DNA from 4 places in the Lysinibacillus sp. NPDC097231 genome. Region 3 is predicted to be linked to each of the others. Evidence: riboswitches for the same ligand, from Rfam matches in the RefSeq annotation. Region 3 holds a riboswitch; each other region holds the start of a gene.
The links. A riboswitch is a leader RNA that binds a small molecule or an ion and turns the genes downstream of it on or off. The one in region 3 is predicted to bind thiamine pyrophosphate.

Region 1 (7,766 bases), on a different contig from region 3:
TAGAAATCCAGTAGATAAAGCAATTACTGAAATTTATAAGAATGACAAAAATGCACCTAAAGAAGGTCTTTCTTGGGCTGCGTGGGAAACTGAAATCCTAAAAATAAAGCAAGTATATGGAATTGGGGGATTATATGAGATAACGTTGAAAGTGTCCCCTTACTATGGTGCTCATAATGGTTATGGGGAAGATGAGGTTGTGATAAATACAAGTGGTGAACTAATCAGTTATAAACACTTGAAAACATATCATTGAACTTAAACTAACGGGGCAGGATAGATGAAGAAGGAATTATTGTAAATGAACAAGACATACTATACCTAAATAAAAAATTAGGGTGATGAAATTGGATAAACGTATTCCTCTTCTAATGGTTTTATTTAGTGTATTAATTTGTGTGTGGTGTTTTGGAACAGTAAATGCAAATTCGAGTGACACCTCCTTCTTTTGAGGAAAAGTACACTGAAGCTGGATATAAATCTGTAAAAGCTGCTGTAAATGAATTTGAAAATCATTGTAAATGTGATGTAAAGCTACCCGAAAAGTTGCCTTCTATTTCTTTCACACATCAATATGGAAGATTCTTTGAAGATAAGAACTATAATGTGAATGATTCCCTGGAAATTAGGTTTGTTAACAAAGATTTAAGTAATAATATTTATAAAATTGATATTCGTCCTTTAAAAAACAAATTGGACTTCACAGATAAACTGAATTTAAATGGAAAAGAGTATACACTTCAAGATGGTGTAAAAGCCATTTATTTTGAGCATCAACTATTTAACTTTTTTGTCTTTGAAAAAAATAATTTGCAGTATATGCTTGGAATTTATAACAAAGTAGCCAACAAAGTAACACCTGAAACTTTTGTTCTAATAGCTAACTCAATTTAATAATTAATTTAACTAATTTAGATGAAAATCATTGGGACCTTATAAAACGAAATAGCCATCTGGCTGAATTTCTCAACAGATGGCTATTTCGTGTTTAAAGTATAGTTGACTAATTGATAAGGAGAAGATTGAAATCGATTAAATAAATTTATTTACAAAATTAATCTTCGTATTGAAGATCTATATCTCTTTTAGCTTGCATTTCTTGCTCCACATCTTGTTTTAAATATGAAACATAATCCATAACAAAATGTAAATCTACTTGCCCTTCATTGTACGCCGATTCCAGAGCTTCATAATTTTTAGCTACCAAATAATAAAATAGGTCATTTTTGTTTATGCCTTGAATTTCAGCGATTTCTATCATACTTTTATCTTCTCGCATTTGGAAATATTCATTCTCAGTAAGGTTGAAAAAATTTGCTAAAGATTTAAAATCTCTTTTGTAACTAAAAACAACTTTTCCTTCATCGTTATTTTCTATATGTGAAGAATTTCCAACGTTTTCTGAAGTCTGAGATTTTGCAGAAATTGAACTGTTCAAAAAAATGGAAATCAAAGAAATAAAGACTAGTGACGTATATAGAATTTTTTTCATATTGTACACTCCTTAATTATTATAAATTTTTATTTCAACACAACTTATTATGTTCCAGAAATATTGATTTAAAACTGCGTAAGGAAAATGCTAACAGGGATATTTATGGTTAAGAATTTTGTAAATAGCTAAACTAAATACACAGCGGAAAAGCGGGGAAGTGGGAGTATAAGGGATATTCAATTTACATATATGTATAAGGATAAAATGTATCAAGCGAAATCAATTAAATTTATTCTAATTAATGTTTTGTTAAACTAACCGGGGCTTTACTTCAAGATGGGATTCCACAGGGACCCCATCTTTTTCTTATTCAACTAACTGAGCAGGTTAGTTTAACAAGAAGTATATAGCTAATCATTACTTCCTAAATAAAAGGAAATTGGTGGTATGATTAAAATAAGAAACTGTATGATTGGATTGAGTAAAGGAAGGTGACGCATGAAAAATAGAATTCATTATATATCCCAAACTTTAGTAGTGGGATTTTTAACTTTAATGGTTGTAATAGACATCTTCCCCGAAATAGGAATAAACATGTCAATAGGGATAATGGGGGTTGTTACCTTTATTGTATTAGCTGTTATTACTCGTCAAAAAGGGGAACCCGTATTTAACTCAAGCAAACAAAAACTTATTTTTACCCTTTTTTTTGGGATATACATTTTCTCAGTACTAATAATTTTAACTTTACTTGGTGGTGCTTCTCGGGCTGGAATTGGATTGTCTAATCCAATTCTATGGGGATTATTTTTGATAGAAGTTCTTGTTTCCTATACTAAATATAGGAGGGAATTAAAACAAACCAGTGACAATGATAACGGAACTTTTCAATAAGCTTGTAAAGCAAACGGGGGCTTTACTAGAAGATCATTGAGTTGCATAGGCATCGCTTTTTTAGTGAAATAAAGAACATTCAGTTTATACCAGAAGAAAACCAAGTAGATAGGAGTGGGTTTAGATATTCTATTGCACTTTACCAAGATGAGAAAATTACTTTTTCATTTTCTTTAAATGAAGTAAATGGTAATTATTATTATACAGAGCCAGATATTTATCCAATTATTGATGACTTCTATGAAAGTCTTGAAGTGGAAGAGGAATAAGTACTTACATTTCTTATTCAACAAACAGGGGCGTTTATCCAACAAGGATTTACGCTTTTTTTGTTGAATTTTATTTACTAAAGGGAAGGTTTGTTAAGGAGGAGTATAATGCGTTTTCTTTATTTGCTAAGTGTTATTATCTCGGGAATTGTAAGTGTTGTCGGTTTTGCATTCACTAATATGACAACTACTTCATTCGACCCCACAGGTGACAATTTTGTTGGAGGAAATGGAAACCCAGGCCTAATGTTTGTTATGCTTCCAATGTTAATTATTCTTTATTTTTTCTTTGCAATGATATTTATTTTTGAAAAGTTACATGAACGTTTTTCAGTGAAAAGGAAACTATTTCAAGCCTGCTATTCAGGGCTGTTTGTGCTGATTTTGGGAATGACGATTTACCGAATCCTTTTATTTCGAAATGAAATCAATCCATTTTTTGAATACGAAATATCCTATTTAAATCCTTTTTCTAATCATTTATTTTTTAACTTCTGGACGTTTATAGCCTGCCTTTGTGTTTCAGGATTTTGCTCATTTTATTTCAAGAAAAGTTTGTGAATAAATGTACTTAGACTAACGGGGGCTTTACTTGAAGATCATGCTTAGAATTATTGCGCTGTCAACATTAAATAAGAGTATGTTTTGATCAATCTTTTTTCAAAACATACTCTTTAAATTTGTTCTTATATAAAGATGGATATCGTTAATTTAATTAAACTTTATTACAAATCTACAGCTAAAGGAGGGAGGGGATAATGTAGAAAGTTTATTTTCACCTGTAAACATCCTGCCCCAGTCCTGATTTTAGGAGGGGGTAAAATTAATAAGAAACTGGTACTTTACTTTCATTCCGTTCACTACCTTTAGAGTATAGCGTTTTTGTTATGATGTAGTACAAAAATGTACCAGTTAGTCCTAGAATAAGGAGCAATCCACCCATATATATGGGGCGAATCCATTCACCAACGATGATCAATAACGAAGATACAATCATTGCTCCGTAGATAGTCAAGCTATTAAAAGCCATATAGGTGCTACGAGCGTTAGATGGGGCAAGTTCTCCTATCATCGCTTGTTTAATAGGAACATACATCAGCTCACCAATCGTCCCAATAAACATGGCCATAAAAAGAAACAACACGTTATTTGAAAAAGCAAAAACACTAAAACATATAGAAAAGATCAACATTCCTGTAACGAGAGTCCAGCGATCACTACACTTTTTAAATAAGAATAAAACAACACTTGATAGAAGAACTACAAGAATAGTATTCTCTGTTCGGAGAAAACCTAGCATTTTTGTGCCATCTATCATGAAATTTATTCCAAACAATGAAGCTGAGTGTTGGGCTATATCTTTTTCAAGGCGAATCCCAATATAGTTTGGTAAAGACTGTTCCAAGGTGAAAATCAAGATTGCTCCGAAAATATAATACATAAATACCTTATCTTTTAAAACGGTTGAATAGATTTGAAACATCTCTTTTGATGAAAATTTTTTCTTATGATTAGAAGACTTAGGTGCAGGTTCTGGTGAATAGGTTTCTGTGATGAAGAATACGGTCATGAATACAGATAACAAAGAGATGATTGAAATGCCAATAAATAGCTCAAATAAGTACCTTTTAGATGCTCCAATGATTCCTCCGATAGCAGTTGATAAATTACTCAACCAGTAGCTAATTGTAAATACGAGCTTTCTCGATTCAGCATTAGTAACATCAATAATCATAGCTTGTGCGGCTGGCTGAAACATTCCTCCACAAAACATATTGATGATAAAGAATGCTGCAGAAATATAAGGAAGGTTAAACCAAGGGGAATTACAAAGCGCTATTAACAAATACGAAAGCAATAGTCCAAGTTCAGCATAAATCATTATTTTTTTTCGCCCTATTTTATCTGAAACATGCCCTCCGATAAAACCTCCAATAACGCCACTAATCACAATTATTATAAGAATAATACCCGTTTTAGTAGCTCCGATTTTCTGGGTAAAATAGATTGCTAGAAAAGGGATAACAGCCATTGAAATAAGGCTGCCTAGAAATTGCATGGCTAGGCGAAGTTTGACGTTAGGATGGATATCTCTCAATTTCATATAAATCACTCCTCACATATTAAGAAGAGCTCTTTCTGATAGAATTTCCGTTGATCCAGTCAGCGGAAACCAAAAAGAAAATCATCCAAACTATTTTTCATGATGATCAAAATATTATCTACAGGTGCAGACCTGTTTTTTGAGTTACCTAATTTTAAAGATAAGAGCGAAGGAAAGGGGCTTATTTATTAGAGATAGGTCCAAATAATCTCAGAGCTTGTCTCGATATATCCTTCCACAATGAATTTGTATATTCATCAATAAACGTTAAACGCATTCCGTTTAAGATGGATAAGTATGACTCAGCAATTAATGAAGGTGATTCTTCATAAAAGTAACCAAGCCTTTGACCTGCTTCAATAACAGGATAAATACAGTCTATAAATGTATTTACGAAATCGTTTAGTTCGTTAAAAGGCTTTGGAAATCGATCAGGTCTTGCAATAACTTGCTGAATTAGACGTAGGTATTCACTTCTCGTTGAAAATATGTGTACATGGCAATCTACCATTTTCTTCACAACTTCAAGAGGCTCACCTTTAAAGTGTTCTTCTATCTCAAAAAAATATGGTTTGATTTCCTCCAAAGGCTCCAAAATGGCTGTTTCATAAAGTGCTTCTTTTGAATCAAAATACGTAAATACCGTACCAAAGCTAACTCCTGCCTCCTTAGCTATTTCGGCAACTTTTGTCTCTGCAAAACCATTCTCACTATATAATTTAATCGCGGCGTTTAGAATAGTAGATCTTTTTCTTCTCTTTTTTTCATCATTAGTAAGTCTAGGTTCCATTTAGATACTCCTTTCAACAAATGATTGATTGATCAATCAAATTTTATTGTATTTTGTTTCCATTGTCAATATGATGAAGTATTTTTACTTCTTAAATGAATAAATTTATTTCAAAAACCATTTACAGCGCTTTCGGTAAAGAGAGCCTTGTCTTTTATAAAGAGATATGGGTATAATAATCAACGAAAAGTTCATATGGAAAGAATGTGGGGGGGCTGGTAGTTGCCAGCTGAGATTGTGTCCGATAGACGCTGACCCTTTGAACCTGATTTGGCTCGTACCAGCGTAGGGAACATCTATTCAAAAAAAGAAAGCTTTTGATATTGATTGTAAAACGTCTGGGAGGAATCCTAGGCGTTTTTTATGTTGGCAAGCATTTGCTGTTTGCACAAACCTTGGGGCAGACAAACCGTGGATGCGCTTTCTTCTGGTTGTAACATTCACTCATGAACACTTTCACACTATTTACTGGGAGGTTTCAACATGAAAAAAAGGTTATTGATCCTGATGGCTACACTTTTAACATTAGTGGGCTGTAGCGCAAAAGAGGATACAAAGGATACGAACGTATTGAAAAAAGTATCCGTCGTGCTAGATTGGACACCGAACACCAATCACACAGGTTTATACGTAGCGAAAAAACTTGGCTACTTTAAGGAACAGGGCTTGGACGTTGAAATTTTACTACCTGGTGAAGCGGGTGCAGACCAGCTTGTAGCATCTGGCAAGGCTGAGTTTGGCGTAAGCTATCAGGAGGCGATTACACAGGCTCGTGTGCAAGATGTACCTTTAGTATCGATTGCGGCGGTTATTCAGCACAATACATCTGGCTTTGCCTCTATCGCATCTAAAGGCATTACGTCACCAAAGGATTTTGAAGGTAAAACATATGGAGGTTGGGGGGCACCACTAGAACAGGCTGTTCTTCAATCACTCATGCAAACAGAACATGCGGATATTCATAAGTTGGATATTGTCAATGCAGGTGATTTAGATTTCTTTACGATGATGCAAAAGAATATTGATTTTGCGTGGATTTTTTATGCCTGGACTGGAATTGAAGCAGAACTTCGTGGGGAAAAGCTGAACATGCTTTATTTAACAGATTATAGTAATCAGCTTGATTATTACACACCTGTACTTGCTACTAATGAAAAAATGATTAACAATGATCCAGAGACGGTTAAAGCATTCGTCGCTGCGGCTGCTAAGGGCTATGACTATGCGATTCAACATCCAAATGAGGCAGCAGATATATTACTAGAAGCGGTTCCTGATTTAGATAAAGAGCTTGTGCATAAAAGTCAGGAATGGCTAGCAGATAAGTATCAAGACGACGCTGCTCAATGGGGCGAGCAAAAGCTGACTGTCTGGGAAAATTACGCAAAATGGATGTCAAGCAACAACGTGTTAGAGGGCGAGTTTAATGCAAAGCAAGCCTTTACGAACGACTTTTTACCGAAAAAGGAGACGAAATAATATGGCCAACTCATTAATCAGTGTTCAAATTATACCAAAAACAGAAAAATATGAAGATGTGATTCCATTCGTTGATGCGGCAATTGCCATTATTGACGCATCTGGAGTGGAATATGAGGTACACCCGTTAGAAACGACAATGGAGGGGGAGCTATCGACTTTACTACACATCATTGAAAAAATGAATGACAAGATGATTGAGCTGGGTGCTATTAATGTAATCACACAAGTGAAAATTTTATATCAGCCATCCGGTATTACAATGGGGATGTTAACGGAGAAATATCAGTGAGGGAGCAGGCAATTCAAAAAGGAAGGACGATAATTTTTATCGCCTTCCTCTTATTCATATGGGAGCTAATTGTGCGTTTTGCAGACATTCCACATTGGCTATTGCCTGCACCCAGTGCCATTTTGAAAGAAGGCTGTCAATCGTATGAAACGTTTGTGCCGCATGCCTTTGCAACGGTGCAATTAGCATTACTAGGTCTTGCTATCGGGATATTGTGTGGGCTAACGGTTGCTGTGATATTACATCGTTTTACGTTTGTTCGAGAGCTGTTTTATCCTCTTCTCATTATGTCACAGAACGTTCCTGTGCTTGTTCTAGCTCCGTTATTAATCATTTGGTTTGGGTTTGGTTTATTGCCGAAGCTTATTATTATCTGTCTAGTGTGCTTTTTTCCTATTGTTATTGCTGTAATGGATGGCTTTCGTCAAACCTCACCAGAGTTGAAGCATTATTTTATGATGATTGGGGCAACCAAAGCACAGACCTTTTGGAAGCTTGAATGG
Region 2 (7,766 bases), on a different contig from region 3:
AGATTTAAAACGGTCGCATCAAATCCAATAATTTCTGGCGTACAAGTAGACACTAAAAAGATAATTTCAGGGTTTAAGCTCTTCGCTAGTTCTTCAATCGCTTCCTCTACGGCCAGATCTACACCAAAAACCATATCTTCCTGTGTTAAATTTAAAGAATAAATATTATTTCCATTACTATTAAAAGAGAGCTGCCGACGCCCAGAAGCCACACGTGCATGATAAGAACATGAAGGTGGTGAAAGAACCAGTGCTACGCTACTTGGAAAAAAAGGGGCTTGCATAGATACTTCAAATAATCCACAATGTGCACCTGGATACTGCGTTGCTTTACGAGTTTTAAATACCTGATTTGGAGCTACTAAACTCATACAATTACCACCCTTTCACTATTTTTTTGTTAACGCATATACGAAACGAAGTGGATCCATCGTGCCTGCGAATTTCCAATTATCATATTTATTATCCATAATTGTTACTCTAGATGGATGAACTAAAAAAGCACCTGGTATGTTCATCATTACTTCTTGTTGAATATCGTTATAAATCTGTGCCCGCTTTTCATGATCAATCGTCATAACAACATTTCGAACTAATTGATCTAACTTAGGACTATCGCTAATAATTGAATTTGTACCTGTACTCGTAAAGTAATATTGGAAGAAATAATACGGATCAGCATTACTTTTACCCATACTACCTAGTGATACTAAATCGTACTCACCCTTCTTCACTAAATCACGTACAATATCATCTCCACGCACTTCAAGATTCACCTTAACTCCAACATCTTTTAATTGATTTTGTAGTATTTCACTAACAGGTTTCCACGTTCTATCTGATTTGGTAACAAACGTTAACTCCAAGGCTTGACCATCCTTTACAAAATAGCCCTCTTCATTTTTCTCTGTATAACCTGCTTTTTTAAATAATCCTTCAGCTACAGCTAAATCATATGTATAGCCTTCAATCGATGTATCTACCCATGGGATAGAATCATTAAATCCAATTGGACCTTTTGCAGTAGTTGCATAGCCTTCATAGACATAGTCAATAATTTCCTGTCGATTAATCGAATAATTTAGCGCTTCCCGCAAATTTTTATCACTTAATGGACCTTTGTATAAATTGAACCCAATCCATTCCATCGAACTAGCGTCTTCATTAATCACTACTTTTAAATTTTCATTTCCTTTTAATCGCTCAATTTCAGAAAAGGAAATCCCGTAACCATCAGCACCAATCAAATCTACTTCCCCCGATTCAAGTGCCAAAATCATTGTTGAAGCATCCGAAATATAAATGACATTTAAGTTATCAATATCCGGCTTTCCACGCCAATGATTTCCATTAGCTACAAATTCAATTCTTTCTTTAGTACTACTTTGTACTTTATATGGTCCTGTACCAATAGCTTCTACAAATTTCCCTTCTGCATCAAAACCGGTTGGGCTAGGAATGGCAGTTTGATAAGAGCCTACAACTGTTAAAAATGTTGCCGATGGTCTAGTTAATGTGAATACGACTGTATAATCATCAGTAGCTTCTACTTTTTCAATACCTAACCTTCTAGACAACTCTTTATTTTGCATATAACGATTAAACGCTTGAACAACTGCATCACTTGTAAATAATGTATCATCGTGGAATTTAATATCCTTCTTTAAATAAAACGTCCACACTTTTGCATCTTCACTAACCTCCCAATTTTCAGCTAGTGCACTTTCAAATTGGCCAGATGATGTCTCTAACGCCAAGGATTCAAAAACTACCGTCTTTAACGTTGTATTTTCGCGACCATTAGCATAAGGATCTAACCCTAAATAATCTAAAGCATGACCTAATGCAATATTCACATTGCTTGGTTCATTAGCTTTTTCTTTCTTCTCTACTGCTTTTTCATCATTGCCACATGCTGCTATAATAAAAGTTAAACAAATTAATGTAGCAAGTAGAAAAAATTGCTTTTTCACTGATCTCAAAATCATCATCTCCTCAATATATTTTTGAAGCTATTTGAATATTATCAATTAGTTGTGTGAGAATAACGAAAAAAGAAAGAATTTTCAGTGAATATAGAGTGAGATTCTTGTGAAGTTTTGATATGGTGAAGGTGGAGCAAAATGTAAGGATTTTTTCAAATACATGGTAAAAAACCTAACTAAAATTTAATTTTCAACTTATTATTAATATCCAAGCCCAAATTTTTACGACCAAATAAAATAAGACTTGTGCCTAATTTGATAGACACAAGCCTTCACTTGAATTATTTATAAATCTGACTGCCTGCCTTCTTAAATTCTTTTGCCTTTTCCTGCATGCCTTGGTGAATCGCTTCAGTCGTATTTAAGTCTCTTTCCTTTGCATAATTGCGAATATCCTGTGAGATTCTCATACTACAAAACTTAGGTCCACACATTGAACAGAAGTGTGCCGTTTTCGCTCCCTCTGCAGGCAATGTTTCATCGTGATATTCCACTGCACGCTCTGGATCTAGGGATAGATTGAATTGATCGCGCCAGCGGAATTCAAAGCGTGCCTTAGATAGTGCATCGTCACGCTGCTGTGCTCCTGGATGCCCTTTCGCTAAATCTGCCGCGTGAGCAGCAATTTTATACGTAATAACCCCAACACGAACATCCTCACGATTTGGTAACCCCAGATGCTCTTTAGGCGTTACATAGCACAGCATTGCTGTACCAAACCAACCGATCATTGCAGCACCAATGGCTGATGTAATATGGTCATAACCGGGAGCAATATCTGTTGTCAGTGGCCCTAATGTATAGAAAGGAGCTTCCTTACATACCTCTAACTGCTTGTCCATATTTTCTTTAATAAGATGCATTGGCACATGCCCTGGTCCCTCTACCATCACCTGTACATCATGCTTCCAAGCAATTTGTGTTAATTCCCCTAGCGTTTCCAGTTCCGCAAACTGTGCCTCATCATTTGCATCTGCAATGGAACCTGGACGTAAACCATCACCTAAAGAAAAGGCAACATCATATGTTTTCATAATTTCGCAGATTTCTTCAAAATGTGTATATAAAAAGCTCTCTTGATGATGATATAAGCACCACTGTGCCATAATTGAGCCTCCACGAGACACTATACCTGTTACACGATTAGCAGTTAATGGTATATAACGCAGTAATACCCCTGCATGAATCGTGAAGTAATCAACACCTTGCTCGGCCTGCTCAATCAACGTATCACGATACACTTCCCACGTTAAGTCCTCTGCCACACCATTTACTTTTTCTAACGCTTGATAAATAGGTACTGTTCCTACTGGCACTGCGGCATTTCGGATAATCCATTCACGTGTCGTATGAATATGCTTACCAGTCGACAAATCCATAATGTTATCGGCACCCCAACGTGTTGCCCACGTCATTTTTTCTACCTCTTCCGCAATAGAGGATGATACAGCAGAATTCCCAATGTTGGCGTTAATTTTCACGTGGAAGTTGCGTCCAATAATCATCGGCTCGGCCTCAGGATGATTAATATTAGAAGGCAAAATAGCACGCCCTGCCGCGATTTCTGAGCGCACAAATTCAGGGTCCATATTTTCACGAATGGCTACAAATTCCATTTCCGGAGTAATAATTCCCTTTCTTGCATAGTGAAGCTGTGTTACATTTCTACCTCTCTTCGCACGCAAAGGCTTTCTAGATAAATCCGGAAAAACATTTTCTTTAATACGTGGATCATCAGCATTGCGGAATCCATTATCTTCTGGCTTGATGGTACGACCTTCGTATTCTTCAACATCATCCCGCTCACTGATCCATGCACTACATAAGGCAGGCAATCCTTTTGTAATGTCCACCATATATGCAGGATCAGTGTATGGACCACTCGTATCATAAACACGAACTGGCGCATTTTTCTCTTCCCCAAAGCTGCCTGTCGTCGGACTTAATGTAATTTCACGCATTGGTACTAAAATATCAGGTCTCGATCCCTCTACATAAACCTTTTTGCTACCATCAAAGCTCGACATAATTGTAATATTCTTTTCGTTAACTGTTGTCATGACCTACTTCTCTCCCTTATAGAAAATTTCATACAAGGACCGAATCTAGCTCACTCCAACAAAAATCAATTTTCTTTTGCTGTCGCTTCGCTTTCGCACAGATAAACAACGCGTTCGGAGGTTTTATCTGTTTGACACCTACAGATTAAAAAATAAAAGCCGAATCCAAAAAATTTTGGATCCGGCTATCAATGTAAAAGTATAGTTATCGCAAATAATATAGATTGCAACAATGGTTAACTTTCCCACGCTGGTATGAGCCAGATCAGGTCCAAAGGGTCAAGAAACCTCTAAGCGTTTCCCTCTCAGCCTGACTCATCAGACTCCCCTAGTTAATGCTATTTAGTTTGATGCTAGTGTAGCAGATATTACTAAGGGATGGAAGCTTCATTTGATAATTTTTGTCTTATCATCATAACGTGTGGTTGATTTCCGTTCCGTCTAGGCGTTTCCTGAGGGCGTCTAGCTGTTAGGTAAACAACAGTTCCGCTACGTAAATAACAATTGTCACTGTGATGCAGCTCACAATCGTTGAAAACAATACTGTTTGTGCAGCTGTTGCCGATTCTACGTCATATTCTAATGCAAGACTAGAGCTATTTCGCGATGTCGGAAAGGCACTGGCTATAAAAAGGGATTGTGCTACGACACCGTCTAGGCCAAGTACAAAAATAATAAGTAAAGCTACAGCTGGCCCTATGATTAATCGTGTAAAACAGCTAATGAATACCGTTTTATTGAACATAGATTTGATTTCAAGCTGTGATAGTTGTGCACCTAATGTTATTAATGCTATAGCGATAAAACCGTCTGCCACATGATCTATCGGAATTTTAATAAACTGAGGTACAGTGATATCAAAGTAGTTCAGAGCTACACCAATAATAAGCGCATGAATAATAGGCATTTTGAGAAAATCTTTTACGATTGCCATGCCTGACTTTGTTGAAGAAATTAAATTGTACAAGCCGTATGTATACGTGGTCATATTTTGAAATATCACTAGAATAACCTGAATGGCTACACCAATTGGCTGTGTCACAAAAATCATTTGTGCGACTGGAATACCGTAATTGCCGGAATTTATGAGGACAACGCTATTTTTAAACACTGCTGCCTCCGTTCTCACTAGACCTAATGCCCTCGCTACAAAGTGACTAAGCATCATTTGGCTACCAATAAAGAGGAGGATAAACAATGCAACTTCCCCAAGCACCGATAGTTCTATACTCGTTTCATACAAATTCACAAAAACTGCTGCTGGCATAAAACAGTATGTAATAAGTTGCGAAAGTGCCTTTAAATTAAAACGGAATTTTTTTTGAAGAATTGCGCCAAGTACAAGTAGCACTAAAATAGGAGCGACAATCTGAAAGAAAATCATTCCGAGATACATCATGGTAATGTCCCCCTCTCCTTTCCTATAGTAGTGCTGTTTATCTACTTGGTCAATGCACCTCATGATTGCCTATTAGAAATAGTAATCCCACAAATTTGCAGAAAAAAAGGCTACCTTTCATATTTACATATCTGGTTGGTAGTCATTCTTGTATTAAGCAAGCTTAAATCGATTAACAACCTCTTGTAAGTCTTTTCCATGTTATCGATGGATTCTGCCACCTTTTGTAGCTCTGCTTGTTGATCTATAGCAGATGCACTTACTTGTTCAGCAGACGCTGCCGTCTCCTCCGATATTGCAGATATATTTTGAATCGCCATAATAGCTTGATTTTTACGCTCTAGCAATAGAAGAAAGTTTAGTCATTAACATATTGATTGATACCGCAATAGAACGAGAAAGCTCATTTTTACGCGCCTCTCTTAAATCTGCAGCAAAGGTGATTTAACTCAAAAAAGTAGAAGAGAAATTTATAGAAGCTGCTCGCGCGGGTGAACATGGGAAAGGTTTTTCTGTAGTTGCCGAGGAAGTACGAAAGTTAGCAGAGCAATCCAAAAATGAAACAGAAGTTATTATCATAGTATAAACAAGAAATAACACTAAAAATAATCCTATAATAAGGGAAGATAACTTCAAAGCAACACCCCTAGGTTTTCCCATTATAACACCCCCGTTTTATAAAAAAATCATAATGGATGGACTAATGTATCACAACAACATAATTATCGAATAATGCAGAATTTTACTTATTTATGAGTAATTTTAAGCATTTCATTACATAAACAAGACGTTCCGAGAAAAGGACTAATGATTCATTTGCTTTATGGATATATAGTAAAACATCCCTTCGTATACTAATATATTGAAATATATGTTATATTATCTATTAAATACTATGATTGGAGTGACTTAAATGAAAAAGAAAGCGTTATCGACTTTTATGGCAACTGCTATGACAGCCACTTTGGTATTGCCAGTGCTACCTGCAAATGCCGCCTCTGGTGATTCTTCTGTAAACCACTCAATTCAAGTAGCTGCAGCCAAAACAAAAGTACCTTTGGGGCAAACAGTTACGATTACAAATATCACTAAAGATATGGTACGTACATCCAATGGTTCATTCAGAATCAATAAGTCGCTGAAGCCCCTCTTTAAAACATCGAATATCACTGCATTAACGAATGCTCAAGCTACAATTGTGGTAAAGAACGGTGAAATTACGAGCGTTACAGCACTAACATTAAATAAAGCTGGCACGAGCAAAAAAGCCGTATATTTTAACGGCGGAGACGCAGATATTTCAGGAAATCTAACTGTAAATGCGGATTATATGGAAGTTCAGAATGTCAATATTGAAGGTGAACTTATCGTAACGAATCGAGTAAAAAAAGAGATTACGCTTGATGACGTAGCTGTTGATGAGTCAATCACATTCAAGACTTTGGCGGGAAAAGTAAATTGGTTATATGTTTCTTTACAAGACGTTAAATCCTCAACAATTAATTTGAACCGTACGAAAGTAAATGTGACTTCCAACCAAACGATTTCTAAAGTCATTGTAGAAGGTAAAGTTGCTGCATTTGAAGCGGCAGCCAATATTGATAAGCTGACAATCGATGTGGAAGATGATTTTAGCCTGTACGGAGATGGTAAAATTGAGCAAATAATTGTCAAGAGTGGGGAAAAGGTGGCATTAGATTCAGGACATATAGTTAACAATGTACAAGTGGATGATAAATCAGCATCTGTAACTCTACCTGTCTCGAATAAAACAGAACTAAGCAAATTAATCGCATCACCTCCTTACGTTGCCGTGTCTATTTATGGAAATGACACTTTAGCAACAGAGAAATGGACAACACAAGCTGAGCGTACAGCATTCGAAAATGTAGTAATTAGCTCAAGAGCAATAGCTAATAACGCCAACGCTTCACAGGCGCAAGTGGACAATGCCATTACACAGTACAAAACTGCATTAGCAGTTTATCAAGCTGCTCAAAAAACTGGAACGAAATATGGTTATGGTGATAAGTCTTCACTTCAATCACTTATCTATTCTGTTCAGTATGTAACAGTATCTTGGGATGGTTACAACGTACCATATAACACACCATGGACAACTGAATCAGAGAAAAATGCTTTAGCTTCGGCTGTTTCATCTGCTCAATCAGTTGTGAATAATACCTACTCTACTCAAAACGATATTGCCAATGCTATGAATAATTTAAACAATGCTATATCGACTTACAAGAATGCTCAGAAGTATGGTTATGGTTATAATGGATATTATGGTGATAAAACTCAATTATCAGACTTAATTAA
Region 3 (7,766 bases):
ACTGTTAAAGATTCAAAAATGCGCAATACATTACTTTCTTTAAATAATGTATTAATTGTTAGCCCTGATGTTATTATCGGTGCAAGCTTTTTAATTTTATTTACAATGATCGGTATTAAATTAGGTTTTACTTCAGTGTTATTAGCACATGTAGCGTTTAGTGTGCCAATTGTTGTATTAATGGTCTTACCGAAACTATTAGAAATGAATAAATCATTAATCGATGCTGCATTAGATTTAGGTGCAACGAAGAAAGATGTAATGATGCGTGTTATTTTGCCGTATATTCAACCTGGTATTTTTGCAGGGTTCTTCCTTGCCTTAACGTATTCTCTTGACGATTTTGCGGTAACGTTTTTCGTGACAGGTAACGGCTTTAGTACTTTATCTGTTGAAATTTACTCTATGGCACGTGCCGGTATTTCCTTAACGGTTAACGCTATCTCTGGTTTAGTATTCTTTGTAACGGTTATAGTCGTAGTTGGCTATTACTTCATTACAAGCCGCGCCAATAAAAGAACGGGGGGGACTCAATGAAGCAATTAATTCAAGCAACAATCGCAATCCTTGTCGTTTCCGCCCTTCTATTCTATGCTGCTGACACCCTGAGTGCAGGTGGTGGGAAAAGTGGAAAAAATACGTTAACGATTTTTAACTGGGGAGAATATATTGACCCCGATTTGCTAAAGCAATTTGAGAAAGAAACAGGCATCCACGTCATTTATGAGACATTCGATTCCAATGAAGCGATGATGACAAAAATTCAACAAGGCGGTACGGCTTATGATATTGCAGTACCTTCTGAATATATGATTGAAAAAATGAAGGAAGAAAACTTACTTATTCCTTTGGATAAAACCAAACTCCCTAATTTTAAAAATATCGATCCTTATTTTTTAGACTTACCATTTGATGAGGACAATAAATATTCTGTTCCATATTTCTGGGGAACAGTTGGCATTGTCTATAATCCAAAACTCATTGGTCATCTCGATTTCTCATCTTGGCAGGACTTATGGGACTCCTCGTTAAAACGAAAAGTCTTTTTAGTTGACGGGGCACGTGAGGTTATCGGTATGGGCCTAAATAGTCTTGGCTACTCACTTAACTCTCTAAATGACCATGAGCTACGTGAAGCAACTGATAAATTAATTACATTGGCACCAAATGTTAAAGCCATTATTGGGGATGAAATTACGCCATTGATGATTAATAACGAAGCAGCAGTAGCACTCACTTGGTCTGGTCAAGCAGCTGATATGTTGTCAGAAAATGAAGACTTAGACTTTGCTGTACCAGAAGAAGGCTCGAACTTATGGTTTGACAATATGGTTATCCCAAAAACGTCAAAAAATATAGAGGGTGCACATGCCTTCATTAATTTTATATTGAACGCTGAATCGGGTGCTAAAAATGCTGATTATGTAGGCTACTCTACCCCTAATATTGCAGCAATGAAATTAATGGATAAAGAAGTTGTGTCTGATGAACGCTTCTATCCTTCTGAAGAACAACGTAAAACATTAGAAGTTTATAAAAACTTAGGCCCTGATTATTTAGGTAAATACAATGAGCTGTTTTTAGAATTTAAAATGGGCATTCGATAAACCATTTAAAGCTGTTCTCACGTTATTGACGTAGAGAACAGCTTTTTCCTCATTTAATACGAATGCACTCGATCATGTTAGTATGAAGCTTTTCCATTCATTAGATTGCAACCCTATAACCTTATTTCAGACTTCTAGTCAATAGCAAAGGTACAAGCCTTGTGGTAGACTGTAGTATATTTGATTAGAAAAGGGGGATATTCGATGACCCAGCAGAAGTCTAATAAGGCGGCTTTGTATATTTTAATGTTTAATATGTTTATCGCAATGGGGAGTATTGGGATTATTATTCCTGTTATGCCTGAGTATTTAAAAATATTCGGTGCTGCAGGCCAAGTTCTTGGCATGCTTATTGCAACGTTCGCCTTTGCACAATTCGTATTTTCTCCAATTGCTGGGAATCTTTCGGATCAATACGGTCGGAAGAATCTTATTATTTTCGGCCTAGTAGTAACAGGGCTTGCACAAATTGGTTTTGGACTTTCTACAGACGTGTGGATGCTCTTCCTGGCACGCTTTTTAGGTGGCCTCGGTTCAGCATTTATTGCACCTCCTATTATGGCTTTTGTAGCAGATGTTACAACATATGAAGAACGAGGTAAGGGGATGGGAATGCTAGGAGCAGCCATGTCTCTTGGCTTTATGATTGGACCAGGAATCGGTGGCTTTTTATCAAAAGTAAGCTTACATTTCCCATTCTATACGGCTGGATTTGCTGCTATTTTAGCAGCGTTACTATCATTTTTCTTATTACCATCAACAAAACCAAACTCTGCGAAAAAAATACAAAAACAAGACAATCTAGTGAAGCAAATGGCACGTTCCATACATATGCCTTACTTTGTTATGCTTATTATAATGTTAGTATTCTCGTTCGGTATTGCTAATTTCCAAACAACTCTATCGCTGTTTGTTACTGAAAAATTCAATTACACACCCGTGGATATTGCCATTATCTTAGTTGTAGGTGGTGCTTTCGGTGTAGTGGTACAAATGTTTATTATTACACCGCTCTTTAATCGTTTCGGTGAGATGAAAGTGGTATTAGTCAATTTATTTATTGCAGCCGTTTCTATTTTCTTAATTTTATTTGTTTCTGGCTTTGCACTTGTTTTAACTGTAGCGACAATCTTCTCTACTGCCACTACATTAATTCGCCCTGCTGTTAACACGCTCATCTCGAAGCTCGCTGACAATGAGCAAGGGTTTGCGGCTGGTCTTAATAATGCATATATGAGTCTTGGTAATATGATTGGTCCAGCTTTAGCGGGTATCCTATTCGACTGGAATATGAACAGTCCTTACATTTTCGGGGCTATCATTCTAATGGCCTGCTTCTTCCTTGCCCTTATTTGGACAATGAAAAGAGCACCACATCTTATGCAGTCTGATTCGAAATAGTCTGACAAGTCATTGACTATTTGTAGTAGTATGTTACATTTATGTTGTTACGCTGCTCAACAAAAAAATGAAATAATTATTACCACTAGGGGAGTCTTTAAAAGGCTGAGACGTGTATTGTTATATACGGACCCTTTGAACCTGATCTAGTTCACACTAGCGTAGGGAAGTGGCGACGCTTGCTTTTTAATATGTAAATGCAAGGCCGCTTCCTATTGTTTTTCAGGAAGTGGCTTTTTTTCGTGCTAGAGGTCTAAGCGGCGATAACAATTAAATTTAAATATTTTAAAGGAGCGGACATTATGTCAATTCGAAAATTAACCATTATGGCCTTATTAGTGGCAATTGCTGTAGCAGGCTCTGCCTTTGTTTCAATTCCGACAGGCATAGCACGTGCATATCCAGTGCAGCATGCCATTAACGTTATTGGCGCTATTTTTCTTGGACCAGTGCCTACTGTTATGGTCGCCTTTGTTACTGCGATTATTCGTATTTTAACAGGCACAGGTTCATTGTTAGCTATACCTGGTAGTGTCATTGGCGCACTGTGCGCAGCCATTGCTTTTAAATATAGCGGCAAGCAATGGCTAGCAGGTGTTGGTGAAATGTTTGGAACAGGAATCATTGCCTCATTCATTGCAGTACCTTACGCACATTTATTAATGGGAACATCCGTAGCTGCATTATTTTTCATGCCAGCCTTTTTAACATCAAGTACTATTGGTGCCATCTTAGGCGTTGTCGTTGCTAGTAATCTGCGAAAGACCGTATTTGTAACTAACCTTAATACAATGCTTAAATAGCCTGGTTTATAGAAACAAATTAGAGCATTATCGAAACTATTTGAGCTTTTATCGAAACATAATGTCATTTTATCGAAACTTTTTGTGCCTTTATCGAAAAAATTCCTTAACAAAAAAAGAAAAGATGGCACATTGCTAAAAGCGATGCACCATCTTTTTGTGTTTACTATCTTTTTTTCATGCCCTTTAATAGCTGGGCAACATTTGTATCCTCTGCCTGCAGTTGTTTTTCCTCTACAAGCTGTTCGTTTCTCTTCGGCCTTGTTAGGAAGCCCCAACCAAAGCGTCGTATTGTTATATCAATGAAGAACAGTAGCATCCCCGCTAATAAAAGCCAGGTTGTAATATTTTGACGTTCTGCACCTTTTTTCGTAAATTCACGGAATACTTCCTCCGGCTCTTTCAAAACGGAGCCGCCTGTTTGTTTTGTCAGCTCTTCTGTTAGCTTGTCATTCACTGGACGTAACTCATATTCGGCACTATACGGAACACTTAAGCCTGCCTGGTAAATAGCTTCGTCTTCATCTGCAATGCGGAAGAAGATCAGTCCTGGTTCTGCCTGTACAACCGCTCGAACTTGTGACGCTGAAATGGTTTCAAGTTGTGTTTCAAGTTCTTCACCAGATTCGTTAACAGCTACAATATCTAAAAACGCTACTTCATTTGTTGGATCAGTTATCATAAATGAACCGTCTGACTCTAGACGTACATCATAGGCTACATCATTATAGCTCGGTAGCATCTGTGAAATAAGCGTTTGCCAAAACGTACCCCAGTCTTGCCATCTTGCCCAGTCTCCTGTCCATTTTCCTGTCGAATCAGTAGTGAAAGCGAATGTCTTGCCAAGGCCATATTGCCACTGCGCTAGCACGGGATCCTCCTTCTCACTTTCAGCGATCACAGAAGCCCCCTGCTTTGCTGTCGTACCGATATAAGCATTCATTTGAGGTACACCATTTGCAAATAACGTGTTCCATCCAGATGCATTATAGATAGTTGGATAAAATGGGCTATCCTCTATATATGTGCGTGAAATCATTGCCGTTTCACGAGATAAAATCGAAGGGATGGTCTGCTCATCAACAACGTCGTAGAATCGTCCACTGCCCATTTCACTAAGTGCTTCAAGTAAATTGGCATCTGCATCTTGTCCAATGGCTACAGTAGACAATGTCACGCCATTGTCTTTTCCTTCAGCGATTAAATCTTCGTAATTCCCTGGCTGTGACTGTCCATCCGTTAATAGAATAATATGCTTACGCTGTAGCTTTAAATCAGCTAGGTTTTCATAAGCTTTTGCAAGTGAACCATAGATTTCTGTTCCTCCACCTGGTGTTACAGATAAAATGGTGTCTACAGCTTCTTCCTTATTGCCAAGCGGTCCAGTTTCGATAATTTCCCAAGGTCGATCATCGAAAGCAATAAAGCCGAGTGTATCTTCTTCTCTTAACATTTCAACTGAACGAGCAGCCGCCTCCTTAGCGAGCTCTAGCTTCGCTCCAGACATACTGCCAGAACGGTCAAGCACGATAACAAGTCCTAATGATGGTAATTGTTCCTTACCTTTAATCTCCATTTCAACTGGTAGTAACGTTTCGATTGGTGTTTTAAAATAGCCACCCAAGCCAAAACTATTTTCGCCACCGACCATTGTAAAGCCGACACCGAAGTTTTTCACTGCCTGTTCAATTACATTCATTTTTGCCTCGCCTACTAAATGCCCTGGCACATTATCAAAAATAATAGCATTGTATTGTAAATAACTTGAAAGTTCATTTGGTAAACTTTCAGCACCCACAACATCATAGGAAATGGATTGGCTACCAAGTGATGCAGCGATAGGTGATGCTGTGTCATAGCCGTTAACGATTAATAAATGTGGTTCACTTTGCACCATCGTAACACTTGTTAGTTTATTATTTTCAAAAATGGCATCTTGTTCAACTTGCATGAGTGCCTCATATTTTACAAGTCCCTCTGCTGTTGCTGTATGTTTATACGTAAATACATTTGAACCTTGTGCAAGCTCCACTGCCTCACGATGAATGAGTTTATCATTTTCATATAATAATAATTCCCCTTGTCCTGCCGCAGTTGCTTGAATTTCAGTCACCAACTGCTGCTGCTCCCCTATATAAGCCACTTGTGGGGTTACAAAGCTTTTAAGTGATACATCGTTAGCAACAGGTTGGCTAAACGGTACTACATCAACACTAATGTTTGAACCTTTAAACTTTGAAGCAAAATCTAAGGCATCTCCCTTTGTTTCATTGCCATCCGTTAACAATACTAGGCGTGTTGCTTTTTTTGGATCTACGATACCTGAAGCGAGCTGTAGGCTTTGCTCAATATTCGTTTGATCTGTTGACTTTATGGCTGTAAATTTTGGTACTTCCTTTAATGAATTTGATAAAATGGCTTCCGTTTGCAGTGTCGATGAAAAAGAATAAATCCCTGCAAGCTGTTTATCCTTTTTCGACTGTAAACTTTCCTCTATAAAATGAGCCATCTCATCCTCTGTACCATTCATGGAAGCAGAACGGTCAACTAAATATATTATTTGTTCTTCCTTTACAGGTAATAAAATATAAGGCCCTGCAAGTGCGAAAACCAAGCAGCAAATTGCTACAATGCGTATACCTAGTACCACGATATGGCTCTTTTTTAGTCGCTGACGTTCACGCCAATAGGTCCAACCAAAATACGCAAATAAGGGAAGTAACAGCAACAATGCTAATGGCATATCAATTCGTAAATCCACGACGTCGTTGCACCTCCCACTCTGAAACAAGTAATACTAAAATAATGAGGATGAGCCAAGGCACGAACGAAGTTTTCGCTATTTCTTCTTTACCATTGTCCTGAAGCTCTCCCAATGTATAACTTGTCCCTTTTTCAATGACACGCTCTTGAGCTTGAAGCTGTACAATAAAGTGCTTTTCTTCATTGTTTGAACGTGCTGTATAGATCCCTGGCTTCATTGGAGCTGTTAATAAACCATTCATAACAGACGATAAAAACTGATCATCTTGGGAATATACACTCCATTCACCCTGTGCTAAAGCCACAGCACGTTGCTCATTTGGTGTAAAAATACCGAGTGAACCAATTGATTGTGAAAGCTGTTGTTCAACACTCCATAAAAATAACGGAAATGAAGGATAAAGTGGCCAATCTGTATCTGCAATATCAGCTAATACTACAATATCTCCTTCAGGTGAACGCTGTATAAATGGCTGATCTCCAACCGATGCAATCGTTTTATAGCCATCGAAACCAGGATATACAACACTGATGTATATATCCTTTAGCTCGCTAAAGGCAAATAACGAATCACTTGTTGTTGTTACTTTCCCAGAAGCTTCAAGCTTTTCAGCATCATCACGTCCAAATAATATAATCGGCTTGTCCATCTTTTCGAGTAGCGCCGTTTGATTTGTTACAGCAGTGGCATCTCGATTATCAGCTACTTGTAAAGACGGAACAATTTTCACACCACTATTAATCGTCTGCAAACCTTTTTGAATGAGTTGATGCATGCCTTGATCGACAACTAGTTTTGAAGAAGCTGTCTGTAGCAACACTGTTTGCGAATTATCAACAGCAAAATCATCATTTGCATCTATCTTAGCAGTCAATGAATCTTCTAATGGTAAATCTTTAAATGTTTTCGTCACTGCTTCATTCGGTGGTAATGTGACACCCTCTGTAGTAATCTCATTCCCCTTCCCATTTTGTAGAGAAAGTGTTACTTTTTGCTCTCGGTCAGTATCATTTTGCAATTGTACAAGCGCCATCGTAGATTGACCATCTGTAGTAGCAGCAAAGCGTGTTATGGAAATATTCATTAAATCCTTAGCCGCGCCTTTGACAAACCACTTCACTGTATCCTTTTCCATTGGTAAAAGCTTTTTATCAAGAGTATCTGTAAAGACATAAATAGATGTTGGTGTAT
Region 4 (7,766 bases), on a different contig from region 3:
AACGCTACGCTTTCGCACAAAAAACATCTGCATGTCTAAGCACAAAGCCGATTTCGGACGCAATTATGCCGAGGTATAATTGATTAGATTTAACGATAAAAAGAGCATCGAGATTAGTGATGCTCTTTTTTCATATAGCGAGAAAGATCGATGTGACGGATAGAATCATAAAAATGAAGGATAGAACAATAGGAATGACGGATAGAATCATCGAAATGAAGGATAGAACCACCAAAGTGACGGATAGAACGAAATAATTGCCTCACCACACTTTGATGAAGAACCATAATTTAAACCTAATAAAAGGAAAAACATTCATCTATCAGCCATGATAAAATGATAATAGACAGGAGGCGCAAAGAATGAAAATATTTCATACAGCAGATTGGCATTTAGGAAAGCTGGTACAAGGCGTATACATGACAGAGGATCAACACTATATTTTGCAGCAATTTAAGCTAGCCATTGATGAGGAAAAACCTGATGCTGTCATTATAGCAGGTGATTTATATGACCGTTCAATGCCCCCTATAGAGGCAGTTAATTTACTAAATGATATTTTAGCGGAGATTGTACTTGATAAAAAAATTCCTGTGTTAGCAGTTGCCGGGAATCACGATAGTGCAGGCAGATTAAGTTTTGGCAGTAGCTTAATGCGTGATAGTGGATTACATATTAAAGGTCAATTTACGAAAGATCATGCCCCAATTGTTTTACATGATGACTATGGAGAAGTGCATTTTCATCTTGTACCATTTGCAGAACCGGCATCTGTACGGACTATTTTAGAGGATGACTCCATTCGATCTCATCAAGATGCGATGCAAAAAATTATCGATCATATTGCGCAAAATATAGATCCAACAAAACGTAATGTATTTGTTGGACATGCCTTTGTGACAAAGTATGGTGAAGAGGAAGCGAATACTAGTGATTCAGAACGTCCTCTATCAATAGGAGGCTCGGATTGTATAGACGCAGCGTTATTTAAGCCTTTTAACTACACAGCACTAGGGCATTTACATAAAGCGCATTTTGTGTTGAATGAAACGATTCGATATGCTGGCTCTCCATTGAAGTATTCATTGTCGGAGCATTTACATGAGAAGGGCTTTTTAATAGTTGAGCTAGACGCACAGGGAGATATCGCTGTTACTAAGCGGAAGCTTATTCCGAGACGAGATTTGCGTGTGGTGGAGGGCATGATGGATGATTTATTAAAATTACCATCAAGTGATGATTATGTATTTGTCCGCTTAACAGATACGACGCCAGTGGCTTCGCCGATGGAACGTATTCGTACGGTGTTTCCTCATGCGATGCATGTCGAGCGTAAAGCACTGCGCCAAGAAATACCACATGAAATTCAAGCGATTGAGACGGAGAAGGTAGAAGACATTGATTTATTCCGTTCATTTTTTACAGATATAATTGGTGTACAGCCAGATCAAGATACAGAGCGTCTATTTACAGAGATGCTTCAGGAATTATTGGATGAGGAGCGAGAGACGGTAAAATGAAGCCATTAAAGTTAACAATTACTGCATTCGGTCCATATAAAAATACGGAAGTAATTGATTTTCAACAGCTCGGTGACCATCGTTTATTTGCAATTTCCGGAAAAACAGGTGCTGGGAAAACGACCATTTTTGATGCTATTTGTTATGCACTTTACGGATCGGGTAGCGGTGAGGATCGCCAGGATACGGCTATGCTACGAAGCGGGTTTGCAGATGATGATGTGTACACTGCGGTAGAACTTGTTTTTGAAATGCATGGTAAGGCTTATCATATTGTACGTCAGCCAGGTCATATTAAAGCAAAAAATAAAAGTGTTACTGGTAAGAAAATTGAACTGGCTGAAATTAAAGAAGGCAAACTTGATTTTAGTATTGTAGAAAAGCAGCAAACACTTGAGGTAGATAAAAAGCTGCAGGAAATAATAGGTTTAACAAAGGATCAATTTAGCCAAATCGTCATGCTACCACAAGGTGAGTTTCGCAAGCTATTAACCTCTGATTCTACAAATAAAGAAGTTATTTTACGCAAGATTTTTAAAACAGATCGCTTTGGGGCTATGACAAAAAAGCTTGATGCCAAACGGAAAGATGCGGAAAGTGATTTAATGCGTGCTAAACAATTAAAGGAGCATCTTCTTGGTCAGATTGCAGGGGCTTTACCACAGCGTGAATCGTCTTTATTTACTTGTATTAATAACAATACCGAAAATATGCATCAACTAAAGAATGCACTGGAAGAAGAGCATACCTACTATACTGAATGTATTCAATTAGAACAGCAACGCTATGAAGAAGCTTACTCATATCATCAAAAAGAACAAGAAATTTACAGTATGGCAAAAACACTTAATGAGCAATTTGATGAACAGACTAATCGTCAAAACCAGCTGCAAGCTTTGCTACAAGAGCAGGATATATACACAGCAAAAGAACGTGAGATTGCATTGGCCGAGCAAGCAGAACGCTTAGTATTACTTGAGCAACAATGCATCGATTTACGAAACGAGCAAAATCGGAAAGAACAATCCTATCAGCGAGCGATGATGGAGCAGCAAAATGCGGAAACTCAGCTAATAGTAGCACAAGAGAAATTTAACGTTGAAGAGGCGAAAGAGCCTGAACGTCAGCAAATTCTACAGCAAGAAATACAGCTCCAAGCATTATTACCGAAATTTGAAGCATACGAAAATAATCTTCAGCAAATGCAAATTGCTGAACAATACGTCGTAACAGCAAAACGAGCAGTAGGAGATAATCTTACACTACTAGATAAAGAACAAAGCCAATTACAGCAACTAACAAAAACAATTGAGCAATATGAAAAGCAAATAGAGCCCTATGAGGGTTATTTAGAACAGCTACCGAAGCTAAAAGAGCAGGTATCATTACTAACGCAAGTTGAAAAATACACTAGAGCAGTTGAGACAGTAGAGCGTGATGTATTTACTGCTAACGTCCATAACCAAGAAAGTAAGCAGACTCTTCAAAAGCTAGAGCAGCAATGGATTACTAGCCAGGCAAGTATTTTAGCACAGCAGCTTAAGGATGGGGAGCCTTGTCCAGTTTGTGGTAGTACAACGCATTTTGAAACACATTTAGAGCAATTAGAGATTATTGAACTAGCACAAGTGGAAGCTTTACGAGCAAAAGCGGCTACTGATGAACGTAAGTTTTTGGAGAAAGAAGCATTATTGAATTCTACGAAGCAACTTCTACAAGAGGCACTGGGACAGTTGGAGGCTAATGATATCGATCAAACGAATCAAGCGCAAATCGTAGCTTCCTTACAATATGTAGAGCAACAAATTGTGATTTTAAAAGTAGTGAATCATCAATTAGCTGATGTACGCATGAAACAGAAACATCAACGTGCAAGTATGGAGCAACTGCAAGAAAAACAAATAAAACTAGAGCAATATTTTGCTGACCAAGCGAAGGAATTTACAAAACAACAGGCAATTGTAGAAGAACAACAAAAGCATATTCCAGAAAATGTTAAAACGTTACAAGCATTAAAGCAAGCGACTGCTGATATAGCTTCACAAAAGGCTGCATTACAAGTTGCATGGCATGCCAGCCAACAAAACTTGCAATCTTCTAAAGAAGCAGCGAATAATGCTAGAATGGCCTTGGAAATAGCTAAGCAGGCTTTCGAAGAATTGAAGCTGAAAATGGATGAAAAGCGCGAGCTATTTTCAGAAAGCATGCAGGAAGCAGGCTTTGAAAACTATGAAGAATTTGCTGCTGCAAAGCGTAATGTACTGCAATTAGAGGCTTTACGGAAGGCTTGCAGTGATTATACTTTACAAATACACACATTGCGGATTCAAATTGCTGAAGGGGAGAAGCATCTTCAAGGGAAAGAGAAACAAGATTTAATGTTAATGGAAGAAAAGTTAGAGATGCATCGTATAGCATATGAGGAAGCTTTTAAAGTATTGCAGCAAATGAAAGGATTTGCAAAAGTTTGCGAAGATTTTGTTGTAAGAATTGAAGAAACAGCACAAGAGATTCGTTTACTTGAAAAAGAAGCAGGAAAAGTTAAGGAGCTCTATGCAATGCTAAATGGTCAGAACATGAAAAAGCTGTCCTTTGAGCGATATATTCAAATCAATTATTTAGATAAAATTACAGAGGCGGCTAATGTGCGTTTACACCATTTATCTAATGGACAATTTGAGCTTCGCCGTTCCGATCGATTAGAAAAGCATGCCAAGCAAAGTGGTCTCGGACTTGATGTTTATGACGCCTATACAGATCAATTACGCGATGTGAAAACATTATCGGGTGGAGAAAAGTTCAATGCATCCTTGAGTCTTGCTCTTGGTATGGCAGATGTGATACAAAGCTTTCAGGGGAATATCCACATTGAAACAATGTTTATCGACGAAGGCTTCGGTTCTCTCGATGAAGAAGCATTAAATAAGGCGATCGATACTCTCATTGATTTACAGGACTCTGGACGCATGATTGGTGTCATATCACACGTTTCAGAGTTAAAAGCTACAATGCCCGCAGTGTTGCATGTCGAAAAAACAATGAATGGTCATAGTCAAACATATTTTGAAGTAAAGTAAGGTAAAAAGGCGTACCTCCCTTAATAAAGCGAGGTACGCCTTTTTTATCCTACATAAACAGGTAGTAATTTTTCTGTACCGAAAGCAAAGTGTCAGGTACAAGACTCCCACAAAAAAATGTAAGTGATAAAGCACTACTGATTGAAGTGTACCTTTATTTTTTACGTGGAATTACGTTGGGAGTTGTTCCTTTTTTAGCAGCTATTACTTTCTTTACAATTGGAATAACGATAGGTGCTAACTTTACCGCGGTTTTGACAACGTTAGATACTTTCAAAAAATAACAGCTCCTTTTACTAATAGTTCTCCTGTTTTACTTCTTTCAGCGGGTATCCAAACATCTGTTGAAATAGTAGAACTTAGTCTAAGAACGCTACGTCCTGTGGCAACGACTGAGTGACCAACTTCATGTTGTTGCTGTCGCTACGCTTTCGCACAGACAAAACCATTTTGCTGCTGCTGCGTTAGAACTACGCTCTCGACAAAAAACATCTATTGGCCTAAAGCCTCCCGTGGATGTCACGGAATTAATTGATAACCTTATCGGATAACACGAACGGCCTGAATTATATTCCAAATAACGATTCCTAGAGAAACGAGTAAATAAATGACAAATGATGCTAACCAAACGATCATAAATGTATTGCTACCAGAAGAATATGGGTCGTAAGTGTTAAATGATACGGTTGAGAAGACAAAGACGGCAAAGAAGATAATTCCAAACACGAATGGGATTAAATGAGATATAAGTGCTCGAATAGAGTGTCTCTTTACGTCACTATCTTTTGAAACAAAGTAAACAATTAATGGCACAATAAAGGGTGCAAAAAAAACACTGAGATAACTAAATGCAGATAAAATTTTTTGGTTCTCCATAGTTGTACCTCCTTTTTTAATATTTACGCATGAAAAACAGTAAAGTTTCAAAAATTAAATGTGAAAAGGTTGTAATCATGAAAGTGTTTGCGTACAATGAGGTTGTTCAAATAAAATTAAGATGTAACGACCACAAGGGGAGCTGATGATGTCGGCTGAGACTTGGCACGTAATGCCTCGACTCTTTGAACCTGTAAGTTAACACTTGCGTAGGGATGTGGATAGAAACTGACACTTTTACGATGTGAGGCTCTGTCCTGGCATCGTTTTTTCATTCTTCAGGGAATGAACAATTGATGTCAGAAAGAGACATATCAGCGCTTTTCTATTCCTGCTCTTGTATCCTACATCGGAACAAAGGAGAGAATAATATGGACAAAAAAAGACTTTTAATGCTTGTGGAGATTGCGATATTCGCAGCGATTGGCCTTGTGCTTGATCAGGTTTCCTTTAAAGTATGGGCACAAGGTGGCTCGGTTAGTCTAGTGATGGTACCAATAATTTTAATAGCTTTTCGTTGGGGTCTTCTACCTGGTTTGACAACAGGCTTACTTATCGGTGTAATGCAAACAATGTTTGGTGCCTACATTGTACATTGGTTTCAAGGCTTACTCGATTATGGAGTTGCCTTCACAGTAGTTGGTTTGGCTGCAATTGTACGTCAACCAGTGCTTGAAGCTGCAAAAAATCTAAACAAAACGAAAATGGCGCTGTATATTATTCTAGGAACAGTATTAGCAGGGTTTTTACGTTATGCAGCACATACGATTGCTGGCGCAGTATTTTTCTCAGAGTATGCTGGCGATCAAAATGCTTGGATTTATTCAATTATCTATAATGGAACATATATGCTACCAGCAACAGTCTTAACAGCAATCGTCGGTGTGCTGCTATTTACAGCAGCACCTCAATTAATGCAACGAAAATCATAAATATTTTACCCTTCACATGAGTGGAGGGTTTTTATTATTTAGCTTATCATCATGACATGGAGGGGATTTCCGATCCGATGAGCCGCTCAGTCGCAACGGAAGTCAACTTATATAAATGACATACGTTTTAACAAATGTCATCCCCGACCTTTGATGATGAGCCTGTTTTCAGCACTTTATAATTTAAGCTGGCATACAATATTTAAAGCGTTTAGCGTTATACGCATAGAAAGTTATGTTATATTAAAGAGTAGATATAAGATGAAAGGAACGTTAAAAATGATTGTAAAAACGCAAGAAGAGATTGAAGCCTTTAAAAAAATCGGCCGTATTTGTGCTGAAATCCGTGAAGCAATGAAGGCTGCTACAAAACCTGGTGTGACAACACTTGAGCTCGATGAAATTGCTGGTCGTATGTTTGCTGAAGCAGGAGCAATTTCTGGTCCTAAAGGAGAATATGACTTCCCAGGATACACATGTATTAGTGTTAACGAAGAAGTAGCTCATGGTATTCCAGGAAAACGTGTTATTAAAGAGGGAGACATCGTGAACATTGATGTATCTGGTTCCTTAAATGGCTACTTTGCAGATACGGGCATTTCATTTGTGGTTGGTGAAGGTTATGAAGATAAAGAAAAATTATGTCGTGTAGCTAAAAGTGCCTTTGACCGTGCGATGACAAAAGTGAAAGCTGGATCAAAATTAAACCAAATCGGAAAAGCTGTCGAGCGTGAAGCATATGCCAATGATTTAACAGTAATTATGAACTTAACAGGTCATGGTTTAGGTCGTTCACTACATGATGAGCCAAATCATATTTTAAACTATTATGATGCATGGGATTCTACAATAATGAAAGAAGGCATGGTGCTTGCAGTTGAGCCTTTCATCTCAGCGGAAGCAGAGCATATTGTTGAAGCTGGTGATGGTTGGACATTTGTTACACCAGACAAGTCATTAGTAGCCCAAATCGAGCATTCAGTTATCGTTACAAAAGACAAACCAATTATTTTAACTTCATTAGATGAGCAATAATAACTTAAAAATCCTGCTAACCAATTATTTTTGGTAGGCAGGATTTTTTTTGATAAATAGTATTCCGACAAGTAGTACACCGCATAAAAACAACGCGGCTGTTGTCACCAGTAGCTCATCAAAACCATTATGTAATGCAATCCCGATATAACACCAAATAAATACACTTGGATACATGATATCAAAATGATGGAATCGAATATGTAGCGCAATCGCTACTCCAATTGTCAGTAAAATTACTGCCCAAAGTGGATTACTAAGGCCAAAACCGTTCCATTCATAAGAGGTTAGCGTAAAGCTTGTGTTTGTCATCAACATAAATGTAA

Region 1: another riboswitch for thiamine pyrophosphate. It lies ahead of ACIQXF_RS02710 (ABC transporter substrate-binding protein); the one in region 3 lies ahead of thiW (energy coupling factor transporter S component ThiW).
Region 2: another riboswitch for thiamine pyrophosphate. It lies ahead of thiC (phosphomethylpyrimidine synthase ThiC); the one in region 3 lies ahead of thiW (energy coupling factor transporter S component ThiW).
Region 4: another riboswitch for thiamine pyrophosphate. It lies ahead of thiT (energy-coupled thiamine transporter ThiT); the one in region 3 lies ahead of thiW (energy coupling factor transporter S component ThiW).

What each region holds. Positions count from the first base shown of each region.
Region 1 is NZ_JBIWDH010000002.1:179,331-187,096, forward strand. Features, by position in the region: gene ACIQXF_RS02675 (DUF3888 domain-containing protein) at 1-256, shown strand, start outside; gene ACIQXF_RS02680 (carbon monoxide dehydrogenase) at 421-894, shown strand; gene ACIQXF_RS02685 (hypothetical protein) at 1,055-1,492, opposite strand; gene ACIQXF_RS02690 (hypothetical protein) at 1,934-2,329, shown strand; gene ACIQXF_RS02695 (hypothetical protein) at 2,371-2,598, shown strand; gene ACIQXF_RS02700 (MFS transporter) at 3,422-4,702, opposite strand; gene ACIQXF_RS02705 (TetR/AcrR family transcriptional regulator) at 4,884-5,492, opposite strand; TPP riboswitch at 5,691-5,801, shown strand; gene ACIQXF_RS02710 (ABC transporter substrate-binding protein) at 5,976-6,971, shown strand; gene ACIQXF_RS02715 (thiamine-binding protein) at 6,973-7,263, shown strand; gene ACIQXF_RS02720 (ABC transporter permease) at 7,260-7,766, shown strand, end outside.
Region 2 is NZ_JBIWDH010000030.1:23,837-31,602, reverse strand. Features, by position in the region: gene ACIQXF_RS16775 (nitrogenase component 1) at 1-371, opposite strand, end outside; gene ACIQXF_RS16770 (ABC transporter substrate-binding protein) at 390-1,973, opposite strand; gene thiC (phosphomethylpyrimidine synthase ThiC) at 2,267-4,045, opposite strand; TPP riboswitch at 4,271-4,385, opposite strand; gene ACIQXF_RS16760 (AEC family transporter) at 4,515-5,444, opposite strand; gene ACIQXF_RS16755 (hypothetical protein) at 5,555-5,791, opposite strand; partial or broken gene ACIQXF_RS16750 (methyl-accepting chemotaxis protein) at 5,917-6,018, shown strand; gene ACIQXF_RS16745 (S-layer protein) at 6,358-7,766, shown strand, end outside.
Region 3 is NZ_JBIWDH010000011.1:5,681-13,446, forward strand. Features, by position in the region: gene ACIQXF_RS08790 (ABC transporter permease) at 1-537, shown strand, start outside; gene ACIQXF_RS08795 (ABC transporter substrate-binding protein) at 534-1,607, shown strand; gene ACIQXF_RS08800 (MFS transporter) at 1,812-3,008, shown strand; TPP riboswitch at 3,086-3,193, shown strand; gene thiW (energy coupling factor transporter S component ThiW) at 3,311-3,811, shown strand; gene ACIQXF_RS08810 (VWA domain-containing protein) at 3,978-6,572, opposite strand; gene ACIQXF_RS08815 (vWA domain-containing protein) at 6,556-7,766, opposite strand, start outside.
Region 4 is NZ_JBIWDH010000015.1:9,010-16,775, reverse strand. Features, by position in the region: gene ACIQXF_RS10810 (exonuclease SbcCD subunit D) at 363-1,520, shown strand; gene ACIQXF_RS10805 (AAA family ATPase) at 1,517-4,597, shown strand; gene ACIQXF_RS10800 (hypothetical protein) at 4,752-4,874, opposite strand; gene ACIQXF_RS10795 (magnetosome magnetite crystal formation protein family) at 5,138-5,473, opposite strand; TPP riboswitch at 5,599-5,706, shown strand; gene thiT (energy-coupled thiamine transporter ThiT) at 5,845-6,405, shown strand; gene map (type I methionyl aminopeptidase) at 6,685-7,440, shown strand; gene ACIQXF_RS10780 (hypothetical protein) at 7,465-7,766, opposite strand, start outside.